One region of the Leuconostoc suionicum genome, then DNA from elsewhere that is predicted to be linked to it. Evidence: predicted binding sites of a transcription regulator. Region 1 holds the regulator's gene; the other holds the start of a gene.
The links. Region 1 encodes HrcA, which represses chaperone genes, less so after heat shock. Its sites were predicted from a motif close to TTAGCACTCNNNNNNNNNGAGTGCTAA; they were not measured.

Region 1 (16,690 bases):
TGAAAGCTGGAACAGATTTGTCATCACGCACTGACAAAGAATTAATTGATGGTGATGCAAAGTCATTTGAAATGGGTGGGCATCAATTCCGGATTGGTCAAGTCAACACTGTTGATATTGATGAAGTATTATCTCGTCAGGCAGGAATTGAAGCAGCAATTGCAGAGGAAGGTTATGAAGACTTTTTGTTTGTGATTACTGATATCTTGAATTCAAACTCTAAGGGCTTGTACATTGGAGATGCTGCTTCATCAATTGAAGCAGCATTTGATCAAAAACTTGACAATAATGTAATCGATCTACCAGGTGTTGTTTCTAGAAAGAAGCAAGTAGTTCCCCCATTAGAAAACCAACTCTAAAAAATTCATGCCAAATTAATTTAATTCGAATTATGGATTTTTGTGGATAAAATGTTGATAAATTTATTCACAGACCTTTACACTGGTAATCGGTTCATGTATAATAGTTATTTGTATTGACAAGCAAATAAAAATTTTAAGAAAAACACTAAGGAGCAAGGATTATGCGTATCCACGTCGTTCTAGGAAATGATGAAACTGGTGAGCGTATCTACTTGACGTCTAAAAATCGTCGTAATACGCCAGACCGCCTTGAGTTAAAGAAGTACTCACCAAAACTTCGCAAAGTAGTAACATTTAAGGAGATTAAGTAATGGCAAAGAAGTCAAAGATTGCTAAGGCACAAAAGCGTGAAGCTTTAGTTGCAAAGTACGCTGACAAGCGTGCAGCATTGAAGGCTGCGGGTGACTATATTGGATTGGCAGCTTTGCCAAAGGATTCATCTCCAGTACGCGTTCATAACCGCGATTGGATCGATGGTCGTCCACACGCTTACATGCGTGAATTTGGAATGTCACGTTTGAACTTCCGTCAATTAGCACACAAGGGTCAAATCCCTGGTGTTCGTAAGGCTTCTTGGTAAAAGAAACCAGTAACTTCTTTCTAATTCCTTCATTCGAAGGGTTAGTATAAAAAAGCCCCAGCTTGCGGGCTTTTTTATATTGTTGACGTATGTGTGCTGTAATTTGCACTATTTTAATAAATAGGGTACAATAAATATAGTTAATTTACATAGCAATTGTAAATGGGCGGGTCACTTGGAAAAGCGGCCGGCTCATTTTTTATGGGATTAGCACGCTTATTGTCAATATAAGATGGTGCTAACGCTATATTAGTAGACGTAATTGACAAAACTATTCATCGAAAGGGGAAAATAAATGGCAAACAAAACCGAACAGACAATTGTTGACTTGATTTCGCCAATCATTGAAGCACATAATGATTTACTGTGGGATTTAACGTTTACCAAAGAAGGTGGACAAAAAGTTTTACGAATTTTGCTGGATAAACCTGATCATCAATTTATTACGATGAATGATTTGACATTATTCACGCAAGAAGTTAATGAATTGTTAGATACCGTGGATCCAGATCCAATACCTGAAGCCTATGTTTTAGATATTTCATCACCAGGCGCTGATCGACCATTAAAGGAATTATGGCATTTTGAGTGGGCTAAAGAGGCCAATGAAAATATTTTAGTATCCTTGTTTGTTGCCAAAGAAGGTCAAAAAAAGTGGCAAGGTAAAATTGCTGATCTAAACAAAGATGGCTTGACGCTGACGACAACTAATGGACGTTTGCCATTAACCTTTGACGAAATAGCTAAAGCAATACTGGATGTCCAGTTTTAAATCGTTAAAAATGGAGAAAATCAAATGAGTAAAGAATTAGTGGAAGCACTTAATGCTCTTGAATCAGAACGAGGAATTGATCGTTTAGTTGTTGTCGAAGCACTTGAAGACGCATTGAAAGCCGCCTACAAGAAGCAATACAATACCGCTGATAATGTCGAAGCAACATTCGACGATAAAAAGGGCAACATTAGTATTAAACAAGTAAAGCATGTTGTTTTAGACGATGATCTTGAAGATGAAGAAACAGAGATTTCTTTATCCGATGCATTGGCAATCAATCGAGCATATGAAGCAGGGGATGAGATTCGCTTTGATGTTACACCAAAAGATTTTGGTCGTATGGCGGCACAAGCTGCAAAGCAAGTGATTGTGCAAAAAATGCGTGAAGCTGGACGACAAGCTATTTATAACAAGTTTTCTGATTACGAAGATGAAATTATAACAGGTGAAGTTGACCGACAAGATGCACGATTCCTATATGTGAACTTGCCTGGCAATCAAGAAGCTGTCATGGCGCCAAATGATCAAATGCCAAACGAGCGGTATCATATGGGAGATCGTATTAAGGTCTTGGTTAACAAAGTTGAAAACAACGCCAAGGGACCACAAGTCTTTGTATCGCGAACAGCAGCTGATTTGGTTAAACGATTGTTTGAACAAGAGGTGCCAGAAGTTTATGATGGTACTGTTGAAATCATGTCTATTGCGCGTGAGGCGGGTGACCGTTCAAAAATTGCCGTTTATACGCATGATTCTGACTTAGATCCAGTTGGGGCCATGGTTGGTCAACGTGGTGCGCGTGTACAAAGCGTTGTTAACGAACTAGCTGGTGAAAATATGGATATCGTGGAGTGGGTTGAAGATGAAGCACAGTATATCGCGAATGCTTTGAACCCTTCAGAAGTAACTGATGTCATTTTTGATCCAGCCAACGACCGTGCGGTAACGGTTATTGTTCCAGATAATCAGTTATCTCTAGCAATCGGGAAAAAGGGTCAAAATGCTCGCTTAGCAGCACGTTTAACTGGATTCAAGATTGACATTAAATCTGAAAGTGAAGCAGCAGCTAGCTTAGACCCAACACCAGCTGCTACAGCTGTTGACAAAAACGAAGAATAATTTGAAAGGAAATATGATCATAAATCAAGTGATTTATAGTCATACTGGTACATATGAAACCTCGTAAAATACCAATGAGAAAAGACATTGTAACGGGTGAAATGTTTCCTAAAAAAGAACTCGTTCGAGTCGTGCGTAGTAAAGAAGGCGATGTGACTTTAGACCCAACAGGAAAAGCCAATGGTCGCGGTGCGTATGTTAGCCTAGATGTAAAAAATGCAGAAATGGCTAAAGAAAAGCGTATCTTTGATAAAGCATTTGGTGTGAAAGTAGCAGATGAATTCTATGATGAACTCATTGCTTACGTTGACCATCAACAAGCACGTCGGGAGTTGTTTGGTGATAAATAAGGATAACCAAATACTGAATTTAGTTGGTTTAGCAATGCGCGCTGGTAAACTAGTACTTGGAACAGAGCCTACGTTATCAGCTATTCGTGGGCAAAAGGTTTTTCTAGTTTTCTTTCCCAGTGATGGTGGTAAAAGCCAAGCAAAAAAATTCGCCGATAAATCAAACTTCTATAATATCAAACTAGTACAAGACTATACTAAAAAGCAATTAACGGATGCTATTGGTGTTAACCGAGGTGTCTTCGCTATTGCTGATCAAGGTTTTAGTCGAAAAATTAAACAATTAATTTCAGAAAAGGAGCGGAACTAAATGACAGAAGAAAAGAAATTCTCAGGTTCAAACCGTCCTGCACGAAAACAGGCAGTCCCAGAACGTAAGGAATTGCCCGCATCACAACGCCGTCATGCGGCAAAGTTAGCAGATGGCACGACGCCAGCCCAAGGAGGCTCACGTCCAAGCCGTCCTGCACGTCCTAACAATAACAATCAATATCGTCCAAATAATGGTGGACAAAGCCAAAATCGCAATAATCAGAATCGCTCGAATACATCTAATAATGGTGGTCAAAACCGTTCAAATAACGGTGGGAACCGCAATAAGCGTCCTGGATCACGCGTTGCACCTGCTGAAGGGCGTCCAATGATTCGAGAGAAGAAAAGTTGGTCAACGAAGCCACGTGAAGGGCAAGTTGATTATTCTGCTAAACCGGATAATAGCTTGAAGCAGTATGTGAATGAAAATGAAAAGAAGCGTCAAGCTTCTGCAGCTGCTAAGCATCCAAAGAAGCCAGCCGCGACAACTAAACCAGCTACAAAGAAAGAAACTAGTGCAGCTAAACCAGCTACTGCATCAACAACCACTGGTGCAGGAAAGTTTGGTGGCGCTCTCGCTTCTGGTAATAATTCTGCGCGCAATAATTCACGTAAGCGTAATACTAATGGTACCGGTCAACAAACACCACGTCGTAATGATCGTCCGCGCGGTTCTAAAAAGTCACGTCGTATTGCTGCTAAACACCAACCATCAACTCCAGCAACAGTACGTAAAGAACAACCATTACCAGCAGTTTTGGAATATCGTGTTGGTATGAACGTACAAGATTTGTCAAAGTTGTTGCATCGTGATACAGCAGAAATTATTAAAAAGTTATTCTTACTGGGCATTGTTACAAATCAAAACCAAAGTTTGGATGAAGATACAATCGAAATTCTGGCGGCTGATTATGGTATCGAAGCACAAGCAAAAGAAGAAGAAGACGTTGCTGATATTGACAGATTCTTTGATGATGAAAATATTGATGAGAGCAAGTTAGTTTCTCGTCCACCAGTTGTGACAATCATGGGACACGTTGATCATGGTAAGACAACATTGTTGGATTATCTACGTAATTCTCATGTTACTGAAGGTGAAGCAGGTGGTATCACACAACATATTGGTGCATACCAGACACGTATTAATGATAAATTAATTACATTTTTGGATACACCAGGGCACGCCGCTTTCACAGAGATGCGTGCGCGTGGTGCTAACGTAACTGATTTGACAATTCTTGTTGTTGCTGCTGATGATGGTGTTATGCCGCAGACAATTGAAGCGATTAATCATGCTAAGGCAGCGGGAACGCCAATTATTGTTGCTGTTAACAAAATTGATAAGCCTGGAGCAAATCCTGACGATGTCATGAATCAGTTAATGGCCTATGACTTAGTTCCTGAAGAGTATGGTGGTGACACAATCTTCGTTAAAATTTCAGCTAAGTTTGGTCAAAATGTTGACGAACTACTTGAAATGATTTTGTTGCAAGCTGAAGTTTTGGAATTGAAAGCAAATCCTGATATGCCAGCGCGTGGTTCAGTAATTGAAGCCCGCTTGGATAAGGGACGTGGACCAGTTTCTACTGTGCTTGTACAACAAGGAACAATGCATGTTGGTGATCCAATTGTTGTTGGTAACACGTATGGCCGTGTACGTACAATGACAAACGAGCGTGGTGTTGAGCTGTCAGAAGCTTTGCCTGCGACACCTATCCAAATTACTGGTTTGAATGGTGTTCCACAAGCTGGTGATCGTTTCATCGTTATGGCTGATGAGAAGACAGCTCGTGCAGCCGGTGAAGAACGTGCAAAGCGAGCACAAGAAGCAGTTCGTAATTCAGGATCAGTTGTAACTTTGGATACATTGTTTAATACAATGGCTGAAAAAGCGATGAAGACGGTGCCGGTTATTGTCAAGGCTGATGTTCAAGGATCAGTCGAAGCACTTTCTGGATCACTGAAGAAGATTGAGGTTGACGGTGTTCGTGTGGATATTATCCATACAGCTGTTGGCGCGATTAACGAATCAGATGTTACTTTGGCTGAAGCATCTGGCGCAATTATCATCGGATTCAACGTTCGCCCTACGCCTTTGGCAAAATCACAATCGGATTCTGAAAAAGTTGATATTCGTTTCTATAATGTCATTTATAATGCGATCGACGATGTTGAAGCAGCTATGAAAGGCCAACTTGAACCTGTATACGAAGAAAAGGTTATTGGAAAAGTCGAAGTTAAAGAATTGTTCAAATTCTCTAAGGTCGGAACTATTGCTGGTGCCATGGTTGAAGAAGGTAAAATTACTAAGGATTCTAAGGTTCGTGTCATTCGTGATAATGTGGTGGTGTTTGACGGTGAAGTTGGCTCATTGCAGCGCGGTAAAGATGCAGTTAACGAAGTGAAGATGGGATTTGAATTCGGATTTACAGTGGCCAAATTTAATGATGTTCACGCTGGGGACGTTGTTGAAGCCTACGTAATGGAAGAAGTTAAACCTAAATAAGAGACCGCTTACGCTGAATACTTTTTGGTAGGTTGTGTCTTTTAATAGAAAGAAAGAGAAGGCAAAATAGTTATGGCAAATCCACAACGTGCAGGTCGTCTCGCTCAAGAAGTACAACGTGATGTTACTGATTTATTACTTAAGCGTATTAATGATCCACGAGTAAAAGAGGTTACAGTAACAAGTGTTGAATTGTCTGGTGACTTGCAGATAGCAACAATTTATTATTCCATTTTATCTGATTTGGCCAGTGATGCTAAGAAAACTCAAGCCGGTTTGGAAGCTGCTAGTGGATTGATTCGTAAAGAATTAGGCTCACGATTGACGGTTTACAAAACGCCAGAATTGAAATTTGTACGTGATACATCTGTTCAATATGGAAATCATATTGAGGACTTGATTCGCAAGCTGCACACTGAAAATTAATAAATTATCAAATATTGGGCGCTCTCCATTAGGATGAGCGCTTTTTGTGTTAAAATAGTTCTATACAATTAATTTTTTAAGAAAATGAGATTTAATATGACTAATCCAACTCAACCTTTCAATTCTATAGTATTGGATATGGCGCCTGACAAACTATTGGATTTTCAATTAAAAGTTCGTGATATTCCAGATATTTTACGACTAACCTTTGGTGAACCTGGTTTTGCTGTTGATGAACGTATTAAGCAAGCGACTATTGATGCAATTACAAACGATCGTTCTCACTACGCTGAAAGTCAAGGTGAAACAGATTTGAGAACAGCTGTTGTTGCGTATTTTAATCGTGAGTATCATTTAAATTATAATGGTCCAGAAAATATTATCATCACACAGGGTGTGAGTGAAGCCATAAATGTTATATTTCAAACCCTCCTGAATGATAATGATGGCTTGTTGGTACCAGAACCAGCCTATGGACCTTATTTTTCTTCTCTTGATCTAGCACATGGTGTGCGTTTGTCCATTGATACAACGACAAACAATTTTAAATTAACACCTGATATGGTCGAAGAAACCATCAAAAATGCGACAGTGCCTGTTAAAGCTATTCTGATGAATTACCCAACTAACCCCACAGGGGTAACATACTCACGTGATGAGATCATTGCATTGGCTGAAACATTTACAAAGCACAACTTATGGGTCATCTCTGACGAAATTTATTCCGTCCTAACATACGATCAAGAACATGTATCTTTTGCTGAGTACATACCTGAACGCACAATTTACATTAATGGTTTATCAAAATCTCATGCCATGACAGGCTATCGTGTAGGATTTATTTTAGGTCAAGCTGAGACAATTGCGCAATTGCAAAAGACACATGGAACGCTGGTTTTTGCTGTACCGACATTTGTTCAAGATGCAGCGTTGGTTGCTTTACGTGATGTAACCGACACACCAATAAAGATGCGTGATATTTATCGTCAACGTCGAGATAAGGTGTTATCACAGTTGCAGGCACTAGGGTTTGATGTGGTTGAGCCAGAAGGGGCATTTTATTTATTTGCTAAATTGCCTGCTGATTTAGGCACCGATGGCGATGCGTTTGCTTTACAGTTAGCAAAAGAAGGTAAAGTGGCGGTTATTCCGGGTTCGGCCTTCAGCGATGCAGCGCAAGCTTATATTCGTATTTCATACGCTGCGTCCGATGAAGACTTGGCTGAAGGAATGAAGCGAATGACAAAATATATTGAAAAGGTACGCGGCTAAAGATGAACTTCTGGAAACGACTTTTTGGTTCAGAAAAAAAATTATCACAATTGAAGAGTACGGGTCAAATCAATGCGACTAGATTAGCGCGTAATAATGATACGCTTGTTTTAGTGGCGCCAGTGACTGGGGATTTACAAAAAATTACCGACAGCCGTGATGAACCCTTTAAAACTAAAAACGGGGTTATGCTAGTGCCGCATGGTGGTAATTTAATGGCACCAGTTTCGGGGATTGTTACTGAGTCCACTAATGATTATTTGACGCTAACAGATATTTCAGAGCAGACTGTGACTGTCACTGTCGTGGGCACATCAAATGTTGTTCGGTTGGCTCAATACGGTGTAGGGCAACAATTACATGCGGGTGATGTTATTGGAACGACGAATCAAAAGGTGCTCTCTGCTGATCATGAAGCACTACGCATTTATGTTGTTTGGGCAAACCAAGCCCTACCAACTATTCGGTACGGTTCTGTTTATGCAGGACAAAACGTTTGGCAAGTAGGGGAATTGCAAAATGACAAAGAATCAGATAGTTGATGGTTTGTTGGTTATCAATAAGCCTCGTGGCATGACATCTTTTGATGTTGTTAGTAGAGTACGCCGTATTATTGGTCAAAAAAAGGTTGGGCATGCTGGAACTTTAGATCCGAATGTTGATGGTGTCCTAGTAGTTGCTTTAGGTAAAGCGACAAAGTTGATTGATGAATTGCAAACACGGCCAAAAAGTTATATTGGAGAAATTACATTAGGGTTTTCAACAGAAACAGAGGACCTTGATGGTGAAATCGTTGATCAGCTGGATATCGTAGCCCCTTTTTCTGACCAGAAAATTGATCAAGCAATACAGCAATTAAATGGTGAAATCACACAAAAGCCACCTATGTACTCTGCTGTAAAAGTGAATGGTAAGCGGCTCTATGAGTATGCTCGAAATGGTGAGACTGTTGAACGTCCAGTTCGTAAAGCGGTAATTCATGACTTTAAACGTACATCCGGTATTAAATTTATAGATGGTAAGCAGGTATTCAAGTTTGAAGCCACAGTTTCCAAGGGCACGTATATTCGTACTTTAGCGGTAGATGCAGGCAAAATAATTGGGACCCCGGCAACAATGACACAATTGACTCGAACGATGGGGAGCGGATTCAAAATTTCTGAAGCACGCGACCTTGATTTTTTGTCCACACTAGCGTATGAAGAAGTATTAAAACAAGTAATACCTATTAGAGAAGTATTGAGGTGGCCAACTAAAACTTTGAGTGAAAATGAATGGTTTGCTGTAAAAAATGGTCAGAAAATTTCTAGTTGGCCTGCAAATGACAGCTATTTACAATTATATTATCAAAACAAACTGAAAGCAGTATATCAATATGACGAGATTGAGCAATTATGGCGTTCTCGTTATGTATTTGATAACCAATGACTATGACAGAATTAATTCGTTTACATTATCCAATATTAGATTTTAAAAAGCCGGTTCAACAGGTCGTTGCAATGGGCTTTTTTGACGGTGTTCATCGCGGGCATCAGGCTGTTTTAGCTCGTGCAAAAGCAGAAGCTGAAAAACAAGGGGTGCCCTTGGCTGTTTTGACCTATGATCCACATCCAATCGTAGCTTTTCAGACGTTGAAACAACCATTGCGTTATTTAACACCGTTAGCCAAAAAGAAGTCCATCATGAGCCAGTTAGGTGTTGATCGAGTTTATGTTATGCAGTTCACTTCTAAACTTGCTAAATTAGGTGGTCAACAGTTTGTCGATGAGGTGGTCATGCAATTAAACCCTGTTACGGTGGTAGCAGGATTCGACCATTTGTATGGTGCAGCGGGAACGGATAGTGATATGCTACATTTAGCAACATATGCGACTAATCTTTTTGACGTTGTGACTGTGTCTGAATTTGATGATTATAATCAGAAAGTTTCTTCTTCAACAATTCGATCTATGTTAGATCAGGGGAACGTAGATGGTGCCACACAGCAGCTTGGTCGTATCCATTCGACATCAGGTATAGTCGTTCATGGCGAAGCTAGAGGCCGCGAATTAGGCTTTCCAACTGCCAATATACAGACGCCTGAAAAGGAATGGTTGCCCGGTATTGGTATCTATGCTGTAAAAATAAAAGTATATGATACTTGGTATCTAGGAATGGCTAGCATCGGACGCAATGTGACATTTGGTGATGCTCGTCCAATCACAGTTGAAATCAATATTTTAGATTATCAAGAAGAAATATATGGTGAATTTGTTCAGATACAATGGTGTCATTATCTGCGTGGTGAAGTGAAATTTGAAAACGTTCAATCATTGATAGATCAACTTAATGAAGATGCAAGGCAAACAAGGCATTATTTTAATACAAAGTTATAAAATGCAATTTGTTGGCACTCTTATAAAAAGAGTGCTAAAACACTTGCATTATTTTTTAAATAGTGTATTATAATAAGTGTTAGCAGTTAGATATAGTGAGTGCTAAAAGGAGTCGATAATATGGCGCTAACAGAACGACAAAAGTTAATCTTAACCGCCATTATTTATGAGTATACACAGCGTGAACATGCGGTTGGTTCAAAAAGTTTACAAGAACATCTAGATATTAAAATTAGCTCTGCTACGATTCGTAATGAAATGGCAGCGCTAGAATCTGATGATCTTATAAAAAAATTGCATACTTCTGCTGGTCGAGTACCATCATATGAAGGGTATCGTTATTATTTAGATCACCTGATGATGACACGCAGAGCGACTGATCGAGATGTACAAGCAGTCATTCAATCATTTCGTGGAAACTTCCATGAAATAGATGATTTACTAGACGAGACAGCTAGGACTTTATCAAATTTAACTGGTTACACTGCGTTGATTTTGAAGCCAAGGCGAATTGATATTAAAGTTTCAGGATTTCGATTAGTTCCATTGGAGGGCCATCAGCTGATTGCAGTATTGGTTACTAATGATGGTAAGGTGACTAGCCAAACGTTTAAATTACCAAATGAAATGGCGATTGAATCATTGGAAAGTATGGTCGCCTACATCAATGATCAGATGGTCGGTCGACCGGTTAATGATGTATTGCGTATGATGCAGTCCGATGAATTGCCCACGCAGATGAGCCGCATGATTAAAACACCAGCTGCTTTTTTGCAACTATTTGGCGACGTGTTGGCACGCTCGAACGGAGATAACGTCCATATTGGCGGCCGATTGAATGTTCTAGACTTTAGTAAAGAAACTGATATCGCTGATGTGAAGCCTCTGTTGGAATTCTTGAACAACGCTGAGGATGTTAGACAAATTGCTTCGCCAACGCGAGATGTTCAAGTTAAAATTGGACGTGAGATTGGGGAGCCACTACTTTCAGAGTTTAGCTTGATTACGCGTGGATTTTTGGTACCAAACCAAGAGAGTGGTATTATTGCTTTACTTGGTCCAATTCCGATGTCATATAGTACCAATACGTTGCTTACAGACGCGTTTGGTGAAGCGTTAAGTCGCAAAATGATTGAATATACATAGCTAGGAGGTCACACCTGTGACAGAAAAAAACGAAGAAGTTGTAGAAGATAAGAACATTTCTGATCAAACTGATGAAAATTTGACCGAAGAAATTGAATCTGAAGCCGATGATTTACAGGTGGAGCCTGATCCACAACAAGTGGAAATTGATAAGCTAACAGAGCAAGTTAACAATCTCGAAGAAAAATTATTACGTGCACAAGCAGAAGTTCAAAATATACAACAGCGTAATGCGCGTGAGCTACAAAATGTACGCAAGTATGACGGACAAAAATTAGCCAGTGCAGTTTTGCCAGCCGTTGACAATTTGGAAAGAGCCCTTCAAGTTGAAGCTAACGATGAAGTGTCAAAGCAAATTAAAACAGGTGTGGAGATGACACTTAAGACGTTAAATCAAGCCTTAACAGACAATGGTATTACGTCAACAGGTGAAATTGGTGAATCTTTCGATCCAACTAAGCACCAAGCAATTCAAAGTGTTGAGTCAGATGAAGTTGAATCTGACCAAATTGCACAAGTTTTGCAAAAGGGTTACATATTACAAGACCGCGTAATTCGACCAGCAATGGTTGCAGTGGCGAAATAAGCACGATTTTGCATGGTGATTCAATCGATGAGATACTACACCTTAAAAAGATGAAAATGATTTTAAAGTAAAGGAAGAAATATTTATGTCAAAAATTATTGGTATTGATTTAGGAACGACAAACTCAGCTGTTGCTGTCCTTGAAGGTGGCGAACCAAAGATTATCACAAATCCAGATGGTGGTCGTACAACACCTTCAGTTGTCTCATTTAAAAATGGCGAAAGTCAAGTGGGTGATGTTGCAAAGCGTCAAGCAATTACAAACCCAGACACGATTATTTCAATCAAGTCTCACATGGGTGAAGCTGGTTATAAAGTTAATGCCAATGGTAAAGACTACACACCACAAGAAATTTCAGCAATGATCTTGCAATATATTAAGGGCTATGCTGAAGATTACTTAGGTGAAAAGGTTGAAAAAGCTGTTATCACAGTTCCTGCCTACTTTAATGATGCACAGCGTCAAGCTACTAAGGATGCCGGTAAGATTGCTGGTCTGGAAGTAGAACGTATTATTAACGAACCAACAGCTGCCGCATTGGCTTATGGTTTGGACAAGTTAGATAAGGATGAAAAAATTCTTGTCTATGACTTAGGTGGTGGAACATTTGATGTGTCAATTCTTGAATTAGGAGATGGCGTGTTTGAAGTTTTGTCAACAAACGGTGATACTCATCTTGGTGGTGATGACTTTGATAACAAAGTTATTGATTATTTGGCAGAACAATTTAAGTCAGAAAATGGTGTAGACTTAAAGGATGATAAATTAGCTTTGCAACGTTTGAAGGATGCCGCAGAATCAGCTAAGAAGACTTTGTCATCTGCAAATGAAGCTCAAATTGATTTGCCATTTATTGCTTCAGGTGATAACGGACCATTGCACTTGCAGACATCATTGACACGTGCAAAGTTTAACGAATTGACAGCTGATTTGGTTAAGAAAGCTGAGCAACCTGTTTTGAACGCTTTGAAGGATGCCGGATTGTCATTCTCTGACATCGACGAGGTTATCTTGAACGGTGGTTCAACTCGTATTCCAGCCGTACAAGAATCTGTTAAGAAGATGACAGGTAAGGAACCTAACCACTCAATTAACCCTGATGAAGCTGTTGCTTTGGGCGCTGCCGTTCAAGGTGGTGTCATTACTGGTGATGTTAAGGATGTTGTTTTGCTTGATGTTACACCATTGTCATTGGGTATTGAGACAATGGGTGGTGTGTTCACTAAGTTGATTGAACGCAACACAACGATTCCAACTTCAAAGTCACAAGTATTCTCAACAGCAGCTGACAATCAGCCAGCTGTTGATATCCATGTTTTGCAAGGTGAACGTTCAATGGCTGCCGATAACAAGACATTGGGTCGTTTCCAATTAGCAGATATTCCGGCCGCACCACGTGGTGTGCCTCAAATTGAAGTGACATTTGACATTGATCGTAACGGTATTGTTAATGTTTCTGCTAAGGACTTAGGAACACAGAAGGAACAAAAGATTACAATCCAAGCTGCTGGTGGTTTGTCAGACGAAGAAATTGAAAAGATGATGAACGACGCCAAGGCAAACGAAGAAGCTGATGCTAAGAAGAAAGAAGCTGTCGATACACGCAATGAAGCTGATCAATTGATTTTCCAAACTGAAAAGACTTTGGAAGAAGTTGGTGACAAGTTGGGTGACGATGAAAAGAAGCCAACACAAGATGCCTTGGAAGCTTTGAAAAAAGCTAAGGAAGATGCCGCAGCTGATGATGCTGATTTGACAGATTTGAAGGCTAAGTCAGAAGAATTAACTAAGGTAGCTGGTGAATTAGCAATGAAGTTGTATCAACAAGCAGCGCCAAAGGACGGAGCTGAAGGAGATGCAAAGTCTGCTGATGACAACACAGTTGATGGTGATTTTGAAGAAGTTGATCCTAAAAAAGACGACAAGAAGTAATGATTAAAACAAACCGCATTCCGTTGAGTGCGGTTTGTGTACATAAATTAGAAGGAGCGGGCGCGTGAATAACACTGAATATTATGACCGTCTCGGCGTTAGCAAAAACGCCAGTCAAGATGAAATTAAAAAGGCTTATCGTAAGCTATCAAAAAAGTACCATCCGGATTTGAATCATGAACCTGGTGCTGAAGAAAAATATAAAGAAGTTCAAGAAGCTTTTGAGACGCTAGGTGATGAACAAAAGCGTGCGCAATATGATCAATTTGGACCTAACGGCGCACAAGGTGGTTTTGGTGGTCAAGGCGGTTTTGGCGGTCAAGGTGGATTTAGTGACTTTTCTGATTTGGGTGATATCTTCAGTCAAATGTTTGGTGGTGGATTTGACCCAAATCGCCCACGTAAAGGACAAGATTTACAGTACCGCATGAACTTGACTTTTGAAGAGGCTGTTTTTGGTAAGGAAACTACGATTAAGTTTAACCGTGGTGATGGTAAGCAACACGAGATTAAGGTCACTGTACCTGCTGGTGTTGAAACTGGGCAACAAATGCGTTTGAGTGGACAAGGTGAAAGTGGTGTTAATGGCGGACCGCAAGGAGACTTGTTCGTTGTCTTCCAAGTATCACCATCAAAAGATGGATTTGAACGTGATGGCGCAGATGTCTACTTAGAACAAAAGATAAGCTTTGTGACAGCTGCGTTGGGTGACGAAATTCAAGTCAAGACGGTTCACGGTGAAGTGAAGTTGAGAATCCCAGCGGGTACTCAAACAGGCAAGCGTTTCCGCTTGAGTGGTAAGGGCGCTCCGCGTTTGCGCGGCAATGGACACGGAGATCAATTTGTTATTGTGACTGTCGAAGTACCGACACGACTTAATAAAGATCAGAAAAAGGCGTTGGAAGCTTTCAAGGAAGCTACCGACGGTACAACTAAGAAAAAGAGTTTCTTCGATAAATTGTAATCAAAAAGCTCCGCAGTGATTATCTGCAGAGCTTTTTAGTTTGACCAAATTAATCAATATATTTTGTATCCTCGTCAACTTCCCAAGGCGATTGCATATTAATGTGATCATAATATAGGTGCCCATGTAAGTGATCAATTTCATGTTGGAAAACAATGGCAGGATAATCGCGCAATTTAATTGTTTGCTTATTACCATTTTCATCTTGGTAGCGCACTGTTATTCGATAAGCGCGAGGTACAAAGCCAGGCACATCCTCATCAACTGATAGACAACCTTCACCAACGTTTAAAGCACCTCGCTTGACGGACTCTGAGATAATTACAGGGTTGAAAATTGTGCCCTTAAAATAAGGTTCGTCAGTTGTGTCTTCTGGGTCAAGTGCAGGTATTAAAATTGATGACATACTCAAAGAGTAGCCTACTTGTGGAGCAGCTAATCCAACACCTGGACGTAGACCATACTTCTCATTTTGTTTCTCATCTTGAGATACAACTAAATATTCCATCATATCTTTAGCAAGTTGTGCGTGTTCTTCATTCAAAGGAAAAGGAACGGACGCAGCTGTTTTACGCAGTACAGGATCTCCGTCCCGTGTAATTTTATCCATAGTAAATCTGATTGTCATTTTTTTTTACCTCATAATCTAGTATATCAAACGTTATAACATGTTAAAATAAAATTATGAATGAAAATTATGTATTACCAATCGATGGTGATTGGACAACCCAAGATATTATTATTGTGACAAATTTTATAAACAGTGTGTTAGGTGTTTATGAAAAAGGATCTTCTCGTGAAGAGGTATTAAAAAATTACGATGCATACAGAAAAATAATGCCTGCCAAAAGCGAGCAGAAAAAATTTGATAGGGATTTTGAACGTCAAACGGGATACAGCATTTATAAAACCATAAAATTTGTCCAAAATTCGACGAAAGACAGAGTACGCTTATGAGCACATTAAGCCCATTTGAAATTCAAGAAATTGACCAAACTGTATTAATGTGGCTTGATGAATTGCAAAAAGCTACAATGGCGGCAATGAATCAGCATTTAGATGTCGCTACGAAACACGATGCACGTGATTTAGTTACAAATGTTGATAAAAGCAATGAGCAAACAATCAACAAGTACATTCGAAAATTTGATCCAGATGCACAAATTGTGAGTGAAGAGGGATTCGGTGATAAACCAATTAGTATGGCTGGGCATGTGTGGTTTGTCGATCCAATTGATGGCACCATGAATTTTTATAAACAGCACGATGACTTTGCTATTATGATAGCGCTTTACATTGATAACCAACCTATTTTGGGATGGATTATGGATGTGGTAAATAATATTGTTTATCATGGTGGCCCTCAAATGGGTGTGTTTGCTAATCAATTACGGTTATATCCGCCAGAAAATGATGCGCTTAATCAAGGAATTGTTTTATTGAGTGGTGCGCGCTTGCTTTATGGAATGTTTGGATATGACGAGATTGCTAAAAGTGCCCTAGGATACCGAGTTATTGGCGCTGCGGGTCCGTCTTTCATTCGTGTCTTACGTGGGCAGGCCGTTGGATATTCTTCAAAAATGATGTCATGGGATTTTGCTGCTGGTCAAGTTTTAGCAAAAACATTAGGATTAATTGTTTCAGATATTGACGGAAAGCAGCTAGATATGTTATCATCTAACATAGTATTAGTTGCTACGAATCGAGCGCATCGCGATATTTTGGCGTTGCATAGAAGCTAGGGAACGAAGTGTCCCTAGCTTTTGTATGTGGCAGCATTTAAATTAAAGGAGTACTAGAAAATTGGCAAATCGCGAAGACATTCGTAACATCGCTATCATTGCCCACGTCGATCACGGGAAGACGACGCTGGTTAACGAACTTTTGAAGCAATCAGACACATTGGATTCACGCAAGGAATTGGGTGATCGTGCAATGGATACCAACGATATTGAAAAAGAACGTGGTATCACTATCTTGTCAA
Region 2 (16,690 bases), 750 kb from region 1:
GTTCCACCTCTTTGTTATGCTACTATCACTAGTAGCATCTCAATAAGTCAAAGACTGTTATGTGATAACGGACACTTCCGATAAAGCTTACTTTGTTCAGCTTTATACTCATAGATGTGTTTCGTACAATTTAACTATTTGCTCACAGCGACCGCAAATTCTCTTCTAAATTAAAATGAACTACTCTTCTATTCAACGTTTTACTATATGGTCATAATTATACTATAAAAAGATAACTTGTCAACGTAGAAACTGAAATAAAGACCATACTGGATAATATGATACAGTCGCAAAAAATAGATTTAATATTGCTGTTGGCAATACCTCGTACAATAAAAACGATGATACGCTAACATTAGCAATTCCAGTAACAAATCCACTGACATAAGAAATTAGTAGGTAAATAAGCAAGCCAGCTAAATATAAAAGCAAGCCACTTACTAGACGTTCATCTAGCACTTTATGCAATTGCTTCATCACAGCTACCGCAGCAATAAATGCAAAGGTATATGTACCAAAAATGCCAGTATAGTACATATCAAACAATATACCAATGACTACAACATAAAACCATAAAGGTAGCTCGTTTTCAACATCAAATTGGACACCCAAAAAGAGCCAACCAAGTGTCAAAGTGGGTAAAATGTGCCAAGGAAATTGTGTAAATAGCCCCCCCATACTAGACATGAATGTTCCATCAACAAACAATATCAAAAATAATAACACAGGATAAATCACACGCATTCTCGTCAATTGCCAAAATGCCATTAATTTGCTCCTATCTGTGAAATTGCAACCATAACTGTAGTGATATTACCTAGATCAGCCGCAGGTTCAATGTATATTTTCTTGGATAAACCATAATCATCCGTCGTAACACTAGCAACCTTACCAACATACAGTCCGGCTGGAATAACACCACCGAGGCCAGAAGTTTCAACTAAATCACCTTTACTGATTTTATTATTTGATGTGACTTGCCCCATAATTAATTGATTTTTCTCACGGTTAAAACTTGTTACAATGCCATTAACATCACCATCATCACCCTTAATTTTAATCGCAAATCTATTAGCGTCGGAACTAGTATCAGAAATCAAAGCCACTTTTGAATTAGTTGTGTTTACTTCACTGATACGGCCAATAATTCCGGCACCTGCAAGCACTGGCATTCCTTTTTTCAAGCCCGAATTGGATCCTTCATCAATAACTAATTGTGACTGCCATGTTGTCGGTGAACGACTAATGGTCACAGCCGAAACTGTTTTATAATCTGTCAATGTAGCTTTTAGTTTTAATTGTTGCTTCAGAGATTTGTTCTCTTCTTCAACTGTTTGTAAGTGAACCTTGTCTTGAGCAAATTCATCAATTTTAGATTTCAACCTTTTATTTTCTTCAAATGTATCTAACAGGTTACTAATACTATTTGCTGTACGCCCAACTGCAGTCGTTGGGACAGCAATAATACGACTAACACCACCAGCTAAATCATTCCCGAAACGCTGTAAAAAAGGTGGCGTATTCGTTCTTTTAGCCCACCAATTTGATCCGGCAATTAAACTTACAATTATTATAAACGCAACAATTATTGATACCAACGTGCGTGACGAAAATATTTTTTTCATGTATTTCCCCAAAAAGTCAGTTACCACTTCTAAAAACAGTTGAGCGTTTCATCTATTTTCAATGGTATGCTACCTTGTTTTACTTAGAAACTTTTATTTGACATTAATTCTTGAAAATAAATAATAGCGTAGCGCAAGCGCCACGCTATTTTAAACTACCATTACTTTTGTCGCATGACATCAATAGATTTCAACGCTTCTCCAGTACCAATAGCAACTGCATCTAATGGCTCGTTAGCTATTAAGACTGGTACCTTGGTTGCATTTTGAATAATTTTTTCAATGTCGCGTAATAATGCCCCACCACCGGTCAAAATCATACCGTGATCAATAACATCTGCAGCTAATTCAGGTTGAGTCGATTCTAACGTCTCACGAATAGCCGCCACGATTTCTTGCACTGGTTCTTGAATTGATGTGGCTACATCTTCAGCGGTAACATCAATTGTCTTAGGCAAACCAGTCAACAAGTCGCGACCTCTGACCGTAGCATTTGGCAAGGTACGTGCTAAAGCAAGTGATGCAGCACCAATTTCAATTTTGAGTCTTTCAGCTGTCGGCTCACCAATGGTAACGTTATATTTGTTGCGAACAAAATTAGCAATTGCTTCGTCCAGCTTGTCTCCGGCTATACGGATTGAACGGCTTGAAACAATTCCACCTAATGAAATTGTCGCGACATCAGTCGTTCCGCCGCCCATGTCAACAACCATTGATCCAGTAGGATCCATAACTGGTAGCCCGGCACCAACCGCTGCGGCAAAGGGCTCCTCTATGACATAAGCGTCACGCGCGCCAGCAACACGAGCAGCATCAATAACAGCACGTCTTTCGACAGCTGTTACACCCGAAGGAACGCCAATTGTTACATAAGGTTTGCCAATACGACCGCCAAGTGCTTTTTGCAAATAGTAGCGAATCATCGCAACAGTTGTATCGTAATCGGCAATAACACCATCACGCATCGGACGGATAGCAGCGATACTTGCAGGCGTTCGGCCTAACATGTCTTTAGCTTCAGAACCTACAGCAACGACTTCATTGGTTTGTGTATTGCGTGCCACTACTGATGGTTCACGCAATATGATGCCACGACCTTCGATATATACATATGTGTTAGCGGTACCCAAATCGATACCAACATTTTTTTGTCCAAATGAAAATGCCACTGTACTGCCCCTTATCGTGTTACGACTGCTATTGCAACACATTTAAATTTTACTTAACTTATAATATTGTAGCATAAAAATGGTTTAATTCGCACATCAATTTGAGCGAACATAAGTAACTTTACCGTGAGGGTGAGCAATACCACGAATAGTATTCTGATATGCGAAATTTGCCCATGCCTTTTGAAATTCCGGAAACACTGCTGGTGTTACTTCAATTTCGTCTATTTTTCCATCACGCAAATCATTTAGTGCTTGTGTATAATTCATAATTCACCTCATAGACAGTATAACATTTTTAAAATTAGCACTCTACTTTAAAGAGTGCTAATTTTAATTGCATTTTTCTTAAATCGTGCTATAATTAAAGCATAACCTACAGAAAGGAATCGTGTGCAATACTGTGGTGAAATGCAATAACTGTATTCCATGGTGCTTCACACTAAGTAAAAGATATGGCACAACAAGATTCGTTTGGTTTTGGTAATTTAGATGAAATGTTTCGCGCAATGAACGAACAAATGGCGCAAGCACAAGGACAACAAAATACACAAGCACAAAAAAATAATAATGGTAATAAAAAAAGACGCTTGCTTGATGAATTTGGTATTAATTTAACTAAGCAAGCTCGCGATGGAAAGCTCGACCCTGTTATCGGCCGAGATGATGAAGTTGCTCGCACAATTGAAATTTTAAATCGTCGTACAAAGAATAATCCAGTACTAATTGGTGAACCTGGTGTTGGTAAAACAGCTATTGTTGAAGGCCTTGCACAAGCTATTGTGGCTGGAAAGGTACCTGAAAAATTACAGCATAAAGAAGTTATTCGTTTGGAAATGTCGGCTTTGGTTCAAGGTACGAGCATGCGTGGTCAATTCGAAGCACGGATGCGTGAATTAATGAAAGAAGTTACGAACAGCGATGATGTCATCTTGTTCATTGATGAAATTCATGAAATTATGGGTGCCGGAAATGCTGAGGGTGGTATGGATGCAGGTAATATTTTGAAGCCTGCCCTAGCTCGTGGTGAGTTCCAATTAATCGGTGCAACAACTTTAAACGAGTATCGAAAGATTGAAAAAGATGGTGCTATTGCCCGTCGTTTCCAACCAGTGCAAGTTGAAGAACCTTCTAAAGAAGAAACTATCACGATTTTGGAAGGAATTAGTGAACGATATGAAAAGTATCACTATGTTACATTCAGTGATTCTGCGCTCCAAGCAGCTGTTGAACTATCTGATCGTTATATTCCAGAAAGATTCCTACCGGATAAAGCAATTGATTTACTTGATGAAGCTGGCTCACGTAAAAATTTGACAATGAAAGTTGCAGATCCCAAAACTATTCAAGTGAACATCGAAGCGGCTGATAAATTAAAGCAAGAAGCGATTGATAAAGAAGATTTTGAAAAGGCTAGTTATTGGCGTGATCAGGTAAACCAACTTGAGTCGCAAAAGGCACAAGTCGAGGCTCACCCCGAGATGTCAAAGCCACAAACAGTAACAGAGCAAGACATCTTAAAAATTGTTGAAGATAAAACCGATATTCCTGTCGGAGCTTTAAAAGAAAACGAGGCTAATCAACTAAAAGATTTGGATAAAAACTTATCGAAACATGTTATTGGTCAAGATGAGGCAGTAGAAAAAGTAGTCAAGGCGATTCGCCGTAATCGTATTGGTCTAACAAAATCTGGTCGTCCAATTGGATCATTCCTATTTGTCGGGCCGACCGGTGTTGGTAAAACTGAAACTGCCAAGCAATTAGCTAAGGAAATGTTTGGTAGCAAAGATGCAATGATTCGTTTCGACATGTCAGAGTACATGGAAAAACATACCGTTTCTAAAATGATTGGTGCTCCTGCCGGTTATGTCGGTTACGAAGAGGCTGGTCAATTAACAGAACAAGTTCGCCGTCGCCCATACTCATTGGTACTCTTTGATGAAGTAGAAAAAGCACATCCGGATGTAATGAATATGTTCTTGCAGATTCTTGATGATGGCCGTCTAACTGATGCACAAGGTCACATAGTGAGTTTCAAAGATACTGTCATTATTATGACTTCTAACGCTGGTTCAACAGATACAGGAAATACGCCTGTGGGATTCGCCCAAGTTGATCAACAAAATCGTTTGATGCAACGTTTGGAAAATTATTTCCGTCCAGAATTCTTGAACCGTTTAGACGATATCATTGATTTCCAACCTTTGTCACAAGATCATTTACTAAAGATTGTCGACTTACTATTGACTGATATGAATGATAACTTGTCTGACAACGATTTGCACATTGATTTAAGCACTGCTGCTAAGAAGAAATTAGTGGAGCTCGGTTATGACCCTGCAATGGGTGCTCGACCTCTCCGTCGTGTCATGCAAGACAAAATTGCCGATGGTATCGCTGATTTCTACTTAGAACACCCAAATGTTCATCATTTGCAAGCTGACATTGTTAATAACGAATTTGTTATTAGTGAAGTTAAGCCCGAACCAGTTACTGTAAATAAAATTTAACTTGCGTGTGATATGAAACGACTTTCGGGTCGTTTTTTGTTTGTGATATAATGTGTAGGTATATTCAAAGGGGAAATTATGGCAAATACATCGCCCGTATGGGTTTATTACAAAAATATAGCAACTGGTGATGAGTTACACGAACCAACAAGACTAGATGGCGAGGCAGGCGCACCCTACGAAATCGCCATTTTAGATATCGACAATTATCAGTATATAGATAATTCAGGATCTTTGGCGGGATTGTTTGGTAGCCTACCTCAGTCATTAGAGCTTTATTATCGGCCACAAGTATGGCAAGCTGTACACCGTATTAACATGTTCATCGAAACGGTAACCAGTGTACAGGTTTTTCTAGAGCCAGATAATTTATCAAACGTTACGACAAACTTAAACCCAAATACTTTTTGGGCAACTCAATTACGCGCTATTTCTGGTAATGGTCAATTTTGGTATCAAATTGGTGACTATCATTGGATTCGTTATGATGCTACCCAAATGAAACTGTCAGACACAGCTCCGGAAGTTGAAAATATTAACTATTTTAATGATGCAGAAAAAAGTAAAAGCAATCAGCCTAACGCGGTTGTTAATTTCCTTCCTGATAGATCTATAGAAGTCTATGCTGAACCTTATGGGCTGCCAATCGGTAGTGTTTCCGATAGTGATTTTGTGGCAATAACGGAAGAAGTTCATGATGATAATAACATTGTTTGGTATAAAATAGCTACTAAAGGATGGATTAACAGTATTTATATTAATAAGCTATAAAAAAATCGACCAAGTTGGTCGATTTTTTTAATCTAATATTGTTGTCGTAAATGTTTTGTCACCTGAATTACGAATTAGAATTGCTTGCATTTCATTGGCTGCTTTAATAATTATTCGAATCGGAACATTTGTTGGTAAGTACTTTAAAGCCGATTGAGATACATATGTCGCAAAACTTTCAATCTCAGTTTGACTGTAGAACTGTGTTGTCACTGTAACTTTCATACTAGAAAGCGTACCTGATTTAAAATTAGCAACTGCCGTAGCACCAGCTATGTTAGGAAAGAAATTCGAAACATCATTTTTAAAGTTAGCAAAAGATGTGTTAGCCTCTGAACCCAAGCTCGATGTATCAGTTGACTCCTTAGGCAAAACAATAGACTTTTGATTGATGCTAGTCCATTCTTTCAATTTAGTTCCGCTACTACTTGTAGACTCTGCATAGAAGTTCCCTGGCGCTAATGAATCTGTTTTTGAATTGGCATACATGGCAATCACAATAGGCGTATCTGAATCAACCCCTTTTTGTTCTCGCACTTTTTTGATAATTTCTGGTGCAATTTTTTTACCATAGGCTATGCGATCAGCATCTGAAATATTTTGTGTATATGTAGCACCATATTGTTCTTTTTGGTATTCATCCTGTGTGTTCATCGCCACGCCAATGACCATGCCAGCTAACTTAAGGTCGTCACCATCTTTGGTCATGAAGTCCTGTTCGGTTAGTGTTTGAACATAAATCGGATTACGTGAACTATCTGTCTTGCCATTATCTTCAGGATTTAATCCATCACTATTACTGCTACTTTTACGTTCAAGTAATGAAGTAACAGTAGATGAACTCAAATATTGTCCCTCTTGAAAAATATAACTGCTCGTCTTAAAATGTGTTTTAGCCAAATCAAGCAATGATGATTCAAAGTTTTTCACATCAAGACTATTCGTCTCAGAAGTTGACGTAATACCACGAGCTGCACTCACCAAATAACGACCATTTTTGATCACTGTTTGGTACTGACCTGGTGTGCTTTGAGTCAACTGTACACCACTTGTTTTTTTACTTGTTGTTAGTGTGACACGATTCACATTGAAAAAATATAAAATGCCAACGGCGATAATCAAAATACCAACGACAATCGCTATATAACCACGAAAACCAATCCGCTTCATTATTTTCCGTCCTCTTTTACTTGTTCATCAACAAACTGTTGTTCTGTCCAAACTGTAACACCTAATTGATTAGCTTTATCAAGTTTGCTACCTGCAGCTTCTCCTGCAATAACTAAGTCTGTTTTCACTGACACTGATCCGGCGACATTAGCACCATGATCTTGCAACCATTTTGTTGCAGCAGGTCGACTACTCTGTTCTAGTTTACCAGTTAAGACTACCTTTTTGCCATAGAAAAATGAATTTTCGTCAATCACTGTATCAGATAAATATGATTGGTTAACACCAGAAGAAGCTAGTTCGACAAGTAATTGCTTAGATTCTGGCGTACTAAAGTATTGCACAATTGACTGGGCAATCGTGTGACCAATACCATTAATATTTGCAATTTCTTCAACAGAAGCTTCTGAAACAGCTGATAAGGTTCTGAACTTTTCTGCTATCAAACGAGCCGCTTTTGCACCAACCATGCGAACCCCTAAACCAAATAATAAGCGTTCAAGAGAATTTTTCTTTGAACTATTAATCGCATCAATTAATTTCACAGCTGATTTTTCTTGAAACTTGTCTAAAGTTAGTAATTGTTCAACCGTTATGCGGTAAATTGAAGCCACATCTTTAATATAGCCTGCCTTTAATAATTGACCGACAACCCTTGGTCCCATACCATCAATATTCATTGCATTCCTTGACGCAAAATGTGTTAGTCCTTCCTGAATTTGAGCTGAACAGAATGGATTAATACAGCGGAGTGCTACTTCACCTTCAATGTGAACTAAATTCGATTCACAGGCAGGACATATTGTTGGAATCTGATAAGTTTCACTATCTGTCGGACGTTTTTCTAAAATGACTTGCCCGATTTCTGGAATGATATCACCCGCTTTGTGTAGCGTAACCGTATCACCAATTTGAATATCCTTTTCCCTTAAATAATCAGGATTATGCAAACTAGCACGTTGCACAGTTGTACCCGCTAGCAAAACGGAGTCCATAACTGCAGTAGGTGTTACCGCTCCAGTTCGTCCAACAGTCCATTCAATGTCACGAACGACTGTCAAAGCTTCTTCCGGAGGAAATTTATAAGCGATAGCCCAACGTGGAATTTTAACTGTATTCCCTAAATCAAACTGTAAGTCTAGTTGATTCACTTTAACGACAACACCATCGATACCATAAGACAAGTTTTCGCGCTCCGAAGTATACTCATCAATATAGTCAGCAATATCTGCCATTTTATTGATGACACGATTGTGTGCGTCTGTTGGCAGGCCTAATTCTGCAAATCGTTCTAACGCACCACTTTGAGTTGTCACTCCTAGAATATCAGGTTCAGCCGTATAGTATACAAAAGCCGCTAAATTTCGTGACTTAGTAATTTTAACGTTCAATTGACGTAAGGAACCTGCTGCAGCATTACGAGGATTAGCAAAAGGTTCTAACCCATCAGCCTCTCGCTGCTTATTTAAAGCAGCAAAACTAGCTTTTGGCATATAAATTTCGCCACGTACCTCGATGGTTAAGGGTTCAGTCAATTTTTTTGGTATTGCTTTAATTGTTTTCACATTCGCTGTAACATCTTCACCAACGATACCATTCCCACGCGTAGAAGCTTGTACTAGTTGACCGTCAACGTAGGTCAATGCAACTGCTAAGCCATCAATTTTCAACTCTAAATTATAAGGTGCTTGATTTCCCAACGACTTGGTTGTTCTTGCATCCCAATCGTTAAGTTCGTCTAAGCTAAACACATCACCTAACGACAGCATAGGTGCAGGATGTACCACTTTTTGTAATTCAGATTTTGTATCTGCGCTACCGACATTCTGTGTTGGTGAATCTGGGGTCACATATTGTGGAAATTTTTCTTCTAATGCAATTAACCGGGCATATAATGCATCGTAAATGTAGTCCTCAACTAGTGGCGCGTCTTCTTCATAATAAGCCGTGCCATATTGTACAAGCTGCTTTTGTAATCGCGCGGTTTCTTGTTGCGCGTCTTGTGTTGTTAATTTTTCAATTGGCGTAAAATCTGGTAACATTCTCGACCTCAATATTTATTTATTTTAGTAAGTATTTGTTTTTCCGCCATCATCAAACTCACAGACTCATCAAAAATAATTTCACTTTCTATGCGAAGTGAGTCATCCTTTTGATACCAACGAGTTAAATCATTAGGAGTAAAGCCAGCAACTTGCTTAGTGCAATGACGCCGAACTGTCTCGTTCAAGGATAATTGGTAATAAACAGTAATTACTTGACTAAAATATTGGATTTGTTTACGTATCATTGGACCATAAACACTATTTTTTAAAATGCCCTCTAGTATCACAAACTGTTCTTGTTGATTACCAAACTCAAGTAATTGTTCGATTAGCGGTATCGATAAGTTACCTACCCGATCCTTAACATTGAGCATTTCCCGACGAACAATATCTTGGGATATGAGTAGGCTATCCGGTAAAATACGATGTAATTGATGGGCTAATGTTGTTTTCCCGCTACCAGAATTGCCACGTATAATAATTAGCGTGGTCATTCTGCTCGTTTAATTGGTGCAAAAGCGGCTAATAACTGTTTTACTCCTTCTGATGGGAAAGCAACTTTTAATTCTTGATCTTGTGCAGACCCCGACACAGAAACAATCGTACCAATTCCCCATTTTTTATGAGACACCTTATCACCAGGCTGCCAAACCATACTATCAGCACCAGTTGTGCCTGCAGTTATTTTGGTTACTGGGCTAGCCGCCTTATAGGTTGTGGCTGTTGCTCGCTGCATCTTCTTATCAAATGGAAAAGCTCGATCATTTGATGAAGAAGAGATACCACCATATTGTGTATCCAATAACTCGCTTGAAATTTCATCAATAAACCTCGAAGGTTCATTTGCTTGCGTGCGACCATACAATAAGCGTGAAAAAGTATTAGTTAGATATAGTTTTTTCATCGCTCGTGTAATACCAACATAGGCCAAACGACGTTCTTCTTCCAGTTGGTCATCATCCATCATAGCCCGTGACAAAGGAAATATACCTTCCTCCATACCAACTAAAAAGACGACGGGAAACTCCAATCCTTTAGCTGCGTGTAATGTCATTAAGGTAACTGCCCCGTCACCTTCTTCAAAATCATCCAAATCACTCATTAGCGCAGTTGAACTCAAAAAATCAGTCATCGGATCAACAGATTCAGGATCGTCTGGATTGTATTTCGAATCGAATTCCTTTGTAACTGACAAAAATTCTTCCAAGTTTTCTAGACGACCTTGGCTTTCAGGATCATTTTTCTCGGCTAGCTTTTGACGATAGCCAGATTTTGTCATCGCTAATTCAGCAAGTTCTGTCACAGTTAAAAACTCAGTTTGTTGACGCAAATTGTGCATCATTTCAGCAAACTGAATTAATTTTGAAGCTGCCTTAGCTGTAATTTCTGGTGCTAATTCAATATTTTCAATTGCCCCCATATAAGACAAATTCATTCGATTGGCAAAATCCCGTAACCGATTAATCGATGTTGCACCAATACCACGCTTAGGTTCATTAACTACTCTTTCAAACGCCGCATTATCAGCCGGATTTGTCATCAGATTCATGTATGACATGATATCAAGAATCTCTTTACGCTCATAGAACTTATGTCCACCAACCATAGTGTATGGCATATTAGCTTTCACAAGTGCTTCTTCAATACCTCGTGACTGCGCGTTCGTACGATATAATACTGCAAAATCACTGTATGCCGCATTCTTCTCTTGGCGTGATTTTTGAATGTTGGCCAAGACAAAGTTAGCTTCGTCACGTTCTGTTTGCGCGCGATAGTAAGTAATCTTATCGCCTTTGCCATTTTCAGTCCAAAGGCTTTTGTCGATGCGCTCATTATTATTATTGATAACTGCATTCGCTGCATCTAAAATATTTTGAGTTGAACGATAGTTTTGTTCAAGCAAAACTGTGTGAGCGTCTGGATAGTCTTTTTCGAAGTTTAAAATATTATTCATGTTGGCACCACGCCAACCATAAATAGACTGATCTGCATCACCTACAACAGCCAAATTACGTGAACGTTTCGCCAATAAGTTAACAATCGTATATTGCGCATCATTGGTATCTTGATATTCGTCAACATGCAAGTATTCAAACTGATTTTGATACCGTTCCAGAACATCTGGCGCCTGTTTGAATAAATCAATCGTCGACATAATCAGGTCATCAAAATCAACGCTCTGAGCGCGACGTAGCTCCGCTTGATATGCGGCATACACTTCAGCGACCGTTTCCTCATATACATTGCCAGCCTGCTTAGCATAAGCCTTAGCTGTCAACATATCATTCTTAGCATTGGAAACTGTGCCTAAAATTGTGCGTGGGTCATATTGATTAGTATCTAAGTTCAGATCGTTAATAACCCGCTTCATTAACGTGCGTTGGGCACTTGTATCGATAATTGTAAAATTGCGTGCTAGGCCAATTCTCTCGCCATCTCGACGTAAAATTCGCACGGCCATAGCGTGAAATGTTGAGACCCAAATTTCTCTTGCAATTTCCGGATCAACCAGTTGCGCAATACGTTCACGCATTTCACGGGCTGCCTTGTTAGTAAATGTAATTGCCAAAATACGCCATGGGTATACATTTTTATCTTGCACCAAATGGGCGATACGATGTGTCAAAACACGAGTCTTACCAGAACCAGCGCCAGCCATAATTAATAATGGCCCTTCAGTGGTTTGAACAGCCTCTGACTGTTTATCATTCATTCCTTGAATTAGGGTTTCAATTGGCATTTTTATGTCCTTACTTGTAAAAATAACTTCCTTTATTTTACCATTTTTCATGTAATAACTCTAATGGCTCTTCCAAACATATTTCCATTGTTATTCCAACATTTTTACGCGCACGCCCCATATCAATGATAAAATGATAATCGTAATTACTAGTAAAAACATATTGAAGGAAAGAAGCATTTTATGAAATTAAGACCACTTGAAAAAAGAGATCTCCCTTATATTTACGAACAAGAAAATTCACGTAAAGTGATGGCATTATGGTTTGAAGAACCCTATACATCTTTTGATGAATTACAAATTCTTTACGATCGTCATATTTTAGATCAAACTGAACGCCGTTTTGTTGTGGAAGAGAACGATCGTTTTATCGGTGTCGTTGAATTAATGGATATCGATACGCTACACAGACACACAGAAATTCAAATCATTATCCATTCTGAGTTCCAAGGTCATGGTTATGCACAAGCTGCTATGAGAGCAGGAATAGAATATGCTTTCACTGTACTGAATATGCATAAAGTTTACTTGTATGTTGATGTGAATAATTCGGCAGCTATCCACATTTATAAAAAAATTGGTTTCATTCCTGAAGGTACTCTCCGTCAACATTTTTTTGCTGAAGGAGAATACCATGACAGTTTAATGATGGGTATTTTCCCGCACGAATTTACATTTTAAAAACACAAAAAAGTAGACGTCAGTCTACTTTTTTGTTGCATCAAATCTTTCCAAATGCCAAGTTTGAATAATTGTAATTAACTTTTTAGCGTAATTAGGATCTGTCGCATAACCATCCTGCGTTAAGGCTTTGGCAGCCGAAGCATAATCATCTGCGTCCAAAACATGTTGATATTGTTTTGCATTCCAACTCGTACCACCATGAAGTAGTTTTGCATGTGCCTTCATGCTTTCTTGCCAACTATCATAAGCCGCAAAACGTCCTTGAATGGTGATCCACTCACCATTAACATACTCTTGCGTTGGTAATACCGCACTTTTTTGTCCTGCATCCGCTTTAATGCCATATAGATTATTATACTTTGTTGACAAGGTACTTGTATGCCAGTCAGACTCTAAGATAGCTTGCGCAATGCTAATTGATGCAAGGACCCCATATTTTTCTTGCAATTCACGAGCATATGGCGCTAATTCATTAATCCAAGCAACCTTCTTTGCTTCCGCACTGTTTGTACTGATTTGATTGTTTTGAGGCCTTTCATAAATCGCAGTGTTGGATGTGATGGCAGCCAAAATAACCAATGCAACTAGCAAACCACACAACACACGTAATCGCTGTTTTTGTAATCCTTTTTTTGATCTTCTTCGCTTTTTTTTCGCCATTAATATTGATCCATGAGTAATAATTGTTTAAATCTTGCTGAAGTTTGATGCAATTCAGCTGGTGAACCGCTCAACGTGAATTTTCCATTCTCTAAAAAGTAAACTTTATCAACATTTTCGATTCCTGTCAAATGATGTGTGACCCAAATAATTGTTCGATCTTTGAGAACTGAAAATATTTGGGATAAAACCTCGTACTCTGTTTTGGGATCTAGTGATACTGTTGGTTCATCTAGCACCACAATTGGCGCATCTTGCAGCATGATTCGTGCTAAGGCAAATCTTTGCCGTTCTCCACCAGAAAAGCGTGTTCCTGCTTCCTGCATTTGTGTATGGTATCCATTGGGTAATGAATTGATTAGTGGCTGTAGCCCAGCTTGCTCAATTGATTTTTGAACTTGCTCATCAGTGGCATGAATGTTTCCCATACGCACGTTGTTCATAATCGTTGTATCAAATAAATACGCCTGTTGATCCAACACAGCCACCAAACTAGACATATTCCCTTGTAAGTTCTGGACTGGCGTTTCATCGATTGTTACTTCACCCAAAGATGATTGGATATCACCTGCCAAAAGCTTTAGTAAAGTTGTTTTCCCTGCACCTGAACGACCAAGTAACGCAATTTTTTGTTTGGGCTGAACTTCAAATGACAAATTATCAACAATTGTTTTGTCCCCATACTTAAATGTGACTTGATTAAAATTAATTACTGCTGAGTTAGTTGTGTGTCTAGTCTCCTGTAACAAGGTTGGTTCTGGTAAATCATTTAACCGCACAATGCTATCTTCGTAGAATGAGGACTCACTTACACCTTGATTCACAGCAATAAAGCTATCAATCAGAGGAAATATTGCAAGTGTGAAAGCCGCAATGTAATTAACTGTACTTGCACTACCAGAAAACTGATTGGTTGCCCACATTAAGGTTGTTATAGTCAGTGCCAATACTAAAACTTGAATAACAAAATCTCGCCACCAGCCAAATTTCATACTTTGGTTCTTAACATGAGCCAATTTTGACATTGTTTCGCCTTGATTTTGTACCAAATCCTCTTGTCGCCCTGATAGCACCCAATCTTGCAAACCTAAAATAGCATCTGTTGCATCTGTATAAAGGCTTTGCTGTAATTTTTTTTGTTGTTGCACACCTTTATAGTTCATTGTCAAACTCAACAACGGCACAACAACCAAGATAACAGCCAACATAACAAACCACCACAACATGAATAACCAATTAATTGAGCCAATTGCTATTGTGAGAAAAAGGTACAATACCATACCTGAACCCAATGGAAAAATCGTTCTAAGATATAGATTTTGTAAGTGCTCTAAATCGTCAGCAAGTAAACTAAGCACTTCACCTGTTTGCAGTTGTCCTCGAATACTGCTAGCCGTGCTGGCCGCACTTTCGTATAAACGCTTGCGTGTTTTCGAAACGACACGTAATACCCAATTGTGCGACACCAAACGCTGTGCATAACGAAAAACTGGACGCGCAATTCCAAATGCACGTGTCAGCACGATTGGAACGTAAATAATGAGAATATTAGAAGGATGCTGTGCAGAACGAGAAATTAGAAATCCGGATACAAACATTAATGCACCAGCGGCAAAAGTAATCATAAAATTCAAAAATATCGACCAAAAAAGGCCAGATTTTTGTTGACGAAAGGACGGAAGAATCCATCTGTCGTGTGACAATAATTTTTTCAATCGCTTCATTTCAGACCACCTTTATGCAATTCATGACGCAGCGCATTCAAAGCACTGTTGGTATCAGCTAGCAAGACACTAGGCACACCAGTTTCCACAATACGCCCTTCACGTATCACAATAACTAAATCCATTTGATCTAACCAGTGTAACCGATGTGTTGCGAAAAAAACTAAATGCTTGTCCAAGATAGTTGACATAGTTCTCTTTAAATCAATTTCAGTTTCAATATCTAAATGAGCCGTTGGTTCATCAAAAAGGAGCACCTTACGGGATGAATCTAGCAACATTCTTGCTAAGGCTACACGCTGCGCCTGCCCGCCAGATAGTTGACGCCCACTTTCACCAATTACTGTATTCAACCCTGCTGGCAATTCATCAATCAAACTGGATAAACCTGCTTTTTCAACAGCTTCACTGATTGCTTTGTCACTAGCGCTTGGTGCATAAAACCTAATATTATCACGTAACGATTCATGAAAAATATAAGGCGTTTGTGGCATATAAAAAAACTGTTTTTGCCACTGCTGTTGTGTTAAATGTTTGATTTCCTGTCCATTGATATTTATCGTTCCTTGATCAGGCTGTAGAAAGCCTCCCAAAATACTTAGTAGTGTAGATTTACCAGAGCCACTTTCACCAACCAAAGCAATTTTTTGATAACCTTTAGCGTGCAACGAAATATTTTTCAGGGTAACTTTTGAGTCGTAAGAAAACTGCACAGCATTCAATGACAATTCACTCTCTGCTTGCCATTTATTTAATTGAAGTTCATCTTGTGGCCCGACAATTTTGGTATCAATAACTTCCAAAACATCAGTTAGTGAATTTTTACCATTCAAAGTTGCGTGATAATCATCAGCAAAATTACGCAAAGGAAGAAAATATTCTGGTGCTAAAATCAAAATTGTCAATGCTGGGAAGAGTGCCATTCTGGCGTTCATTAAATCCATTCCCAAAAACACAGCAACAATTGCAACTGATAAAGTAGTAAAAAAATCAAGCGCAAACGTTGATGTAATCGCAATTCTCAACGTTCGCATGGTTGTTTTTCGATAATCTTCTGAAATATTATAAATTTCGTCACCATATGATTGCGACAAACCTAGTTGCTTCAAGGTTGGCAGGCCTCGCAAAGCATCTACAAAACGATTATTTAAGTTCTTAAAATTAGCAAACTCTGCATCAGCTTTACTTTGTGCTGCTAAGCCCAAAATGATGAAAAACAAAATAACCACTGGAAATACTAGCAATAAAAATAGTCCTTGTTCCCACTTAAGATAGGCAATATATAGCAGAATTAACCAAGGAATAATACTCAAATCAAAAACTTTAATCAGTAGTAGTTGAAAATAGTTTTTAATATTATCCAGTCCCGCACCTAGTATTGTAACTGCATTTCCTGTTCCTGATTGTTTAATAATACTAGGGCCAATTTCGGCATACTTAGCCAACAATTGAATACGATAATTTTCCACTGTATGATCAGCAAATTTCGACATATAGTTATTTTTTAACACAATCAATAACTGTCTCATCACAAAAGAAAACGCAAAAAACAATACATTAATGAGTGTTTGGTCAATGCTTTTACCTTGCCA

Region 2: the regulator HrcA is predicted to act here: its motif matches at 3,099-3,125, upstream of A6B45_RS02830 (ATP-dependent Clp protease ATP-binding subunit).

What each region holds. Positions count from the first base shown of each region.
Region 1 covers NZ_CP015247.1:1,278,131-1,294,820, reverse strand. Annotated here, with positions in the region: gene A6B45_RS06525 (manganese-dependent inorganic pyrophosphatase) at 1-359, shown strand, start outside; gene rpmG (50S ribosomal protein L33) at 524-673, shown strand; gene rpsN (30S ribosomal protein S14) at 673-942, shown strand; gene rimP (ribosome maturation factor RimP) at 1,238-1,714, shown strand; gene nusA (transcription termination factor NusA) at 1,739-2,836, shown strand; gene rnpM (RNase P modulator RnpM) at 2,890-3,186, shown strand; gene A6B45_RS06495 (L7Ae/L30e/S12e/Gadd45 family ribosomal protein) at 3,176-3,496, shown strand; gene infB (translation initiation factor IF-2) at 3,497-6,004, shown strand; gene rbfA (30S ribosome-binding factor RbfA) at 6,077-6,430, shown strand; gene A6B45_RS06480 (aminotransferase class I/II-fold pyridoxal phosphate-dependent enzyme) at 6,527-7,702, shown strand; gene A6B45_RS06475 (PTS glucose transporter subunit IIA) at 7,705-8,244, shown strand; gene truB (tRNA pseudouridine(55) synthase TruB) at 8,222-9,130, shown strand; gene ribF (riboflavin biosynthesis protein RibF) at 9,133-10,077, shown strand; gene hrcA (heat-inducible transcriptional repressor HrcA) at 10,198-11,223, shown strand; gene grpE (nucleotide exchange factor GrpE) at 11,240-11,809, shown strand; gene dnaK (molecular chaperone DnaK) at 11,895-13,742, shown strand; gene A6B45_RS06445 (DnaJ C-terminal domain-containing protein) at 13,807-14,706, shown strand; gene def (peptide deformylase) at 14,756-15,334, opposite strand; gene A6B45_RS06435 (UPF0223 family protein) at 15,391-15,663, shown strand; gene A6B45_RS06430 (inositol monophosphatase family protein) at 15,660-16,448, shown strand; gene typA (translational GTPase TypA) at 16,510-16,690, shown strand, end outside.
Region 2 covers NZ_CP015247.1:523,549-540,238, reverse strand. Annotated here, with positions in the region: T-box leader at 1-205, opposite strand, end outside; gene mreD (rod shape-determining protein MreD) at 241-768, opposite strand; gene mreC (rod shape-determining protein MreC) at 768-1,625, opposite strand; gene A6B45_RS02835 (rod shape-determining protein) at 1,787-2,794, opposite strand; gene A6B45_RS10445 (hypothetical protein) at 2,891-3,064, opposite strand; gene A6B45_RS02830 (ATP-dependent Clp protease ATP-binding subunit) at 3,250-5,304, shown strand; gene A6B45_RS02825 (MucBP domain-containing protein) at 5,383-6,075, shown strand; gene A6B45_RS02820 (CamS family sex pheromone protein) at 6,103-7,245, opposite strand; gene ligA (NAD-dependent DNA ligase LigA) at 7,245-9,287, opposite strand; gene A6B45_RS02810 (kinase) at 9,296-9,784, opposite strand; gene pcrA (DNA helicase PcrA) at 9,781-12,030, opposite strand; gene A6B45_RS02800 (GNAT family N-acetyltransferase) at 12,214-12,711, shown strand; gene A6B45_RS02795 (glycoside hydrolase family 73 protein) at 12,736-13,374, opposite strand; gene cydC (thiol reductant ABC exporter subunit CydC) at 13,374-15,098, opposite strand; gene cydD (thiol reductant ABC exporter subunit CydD) at 15,095-16,690, opposite strand, start outside.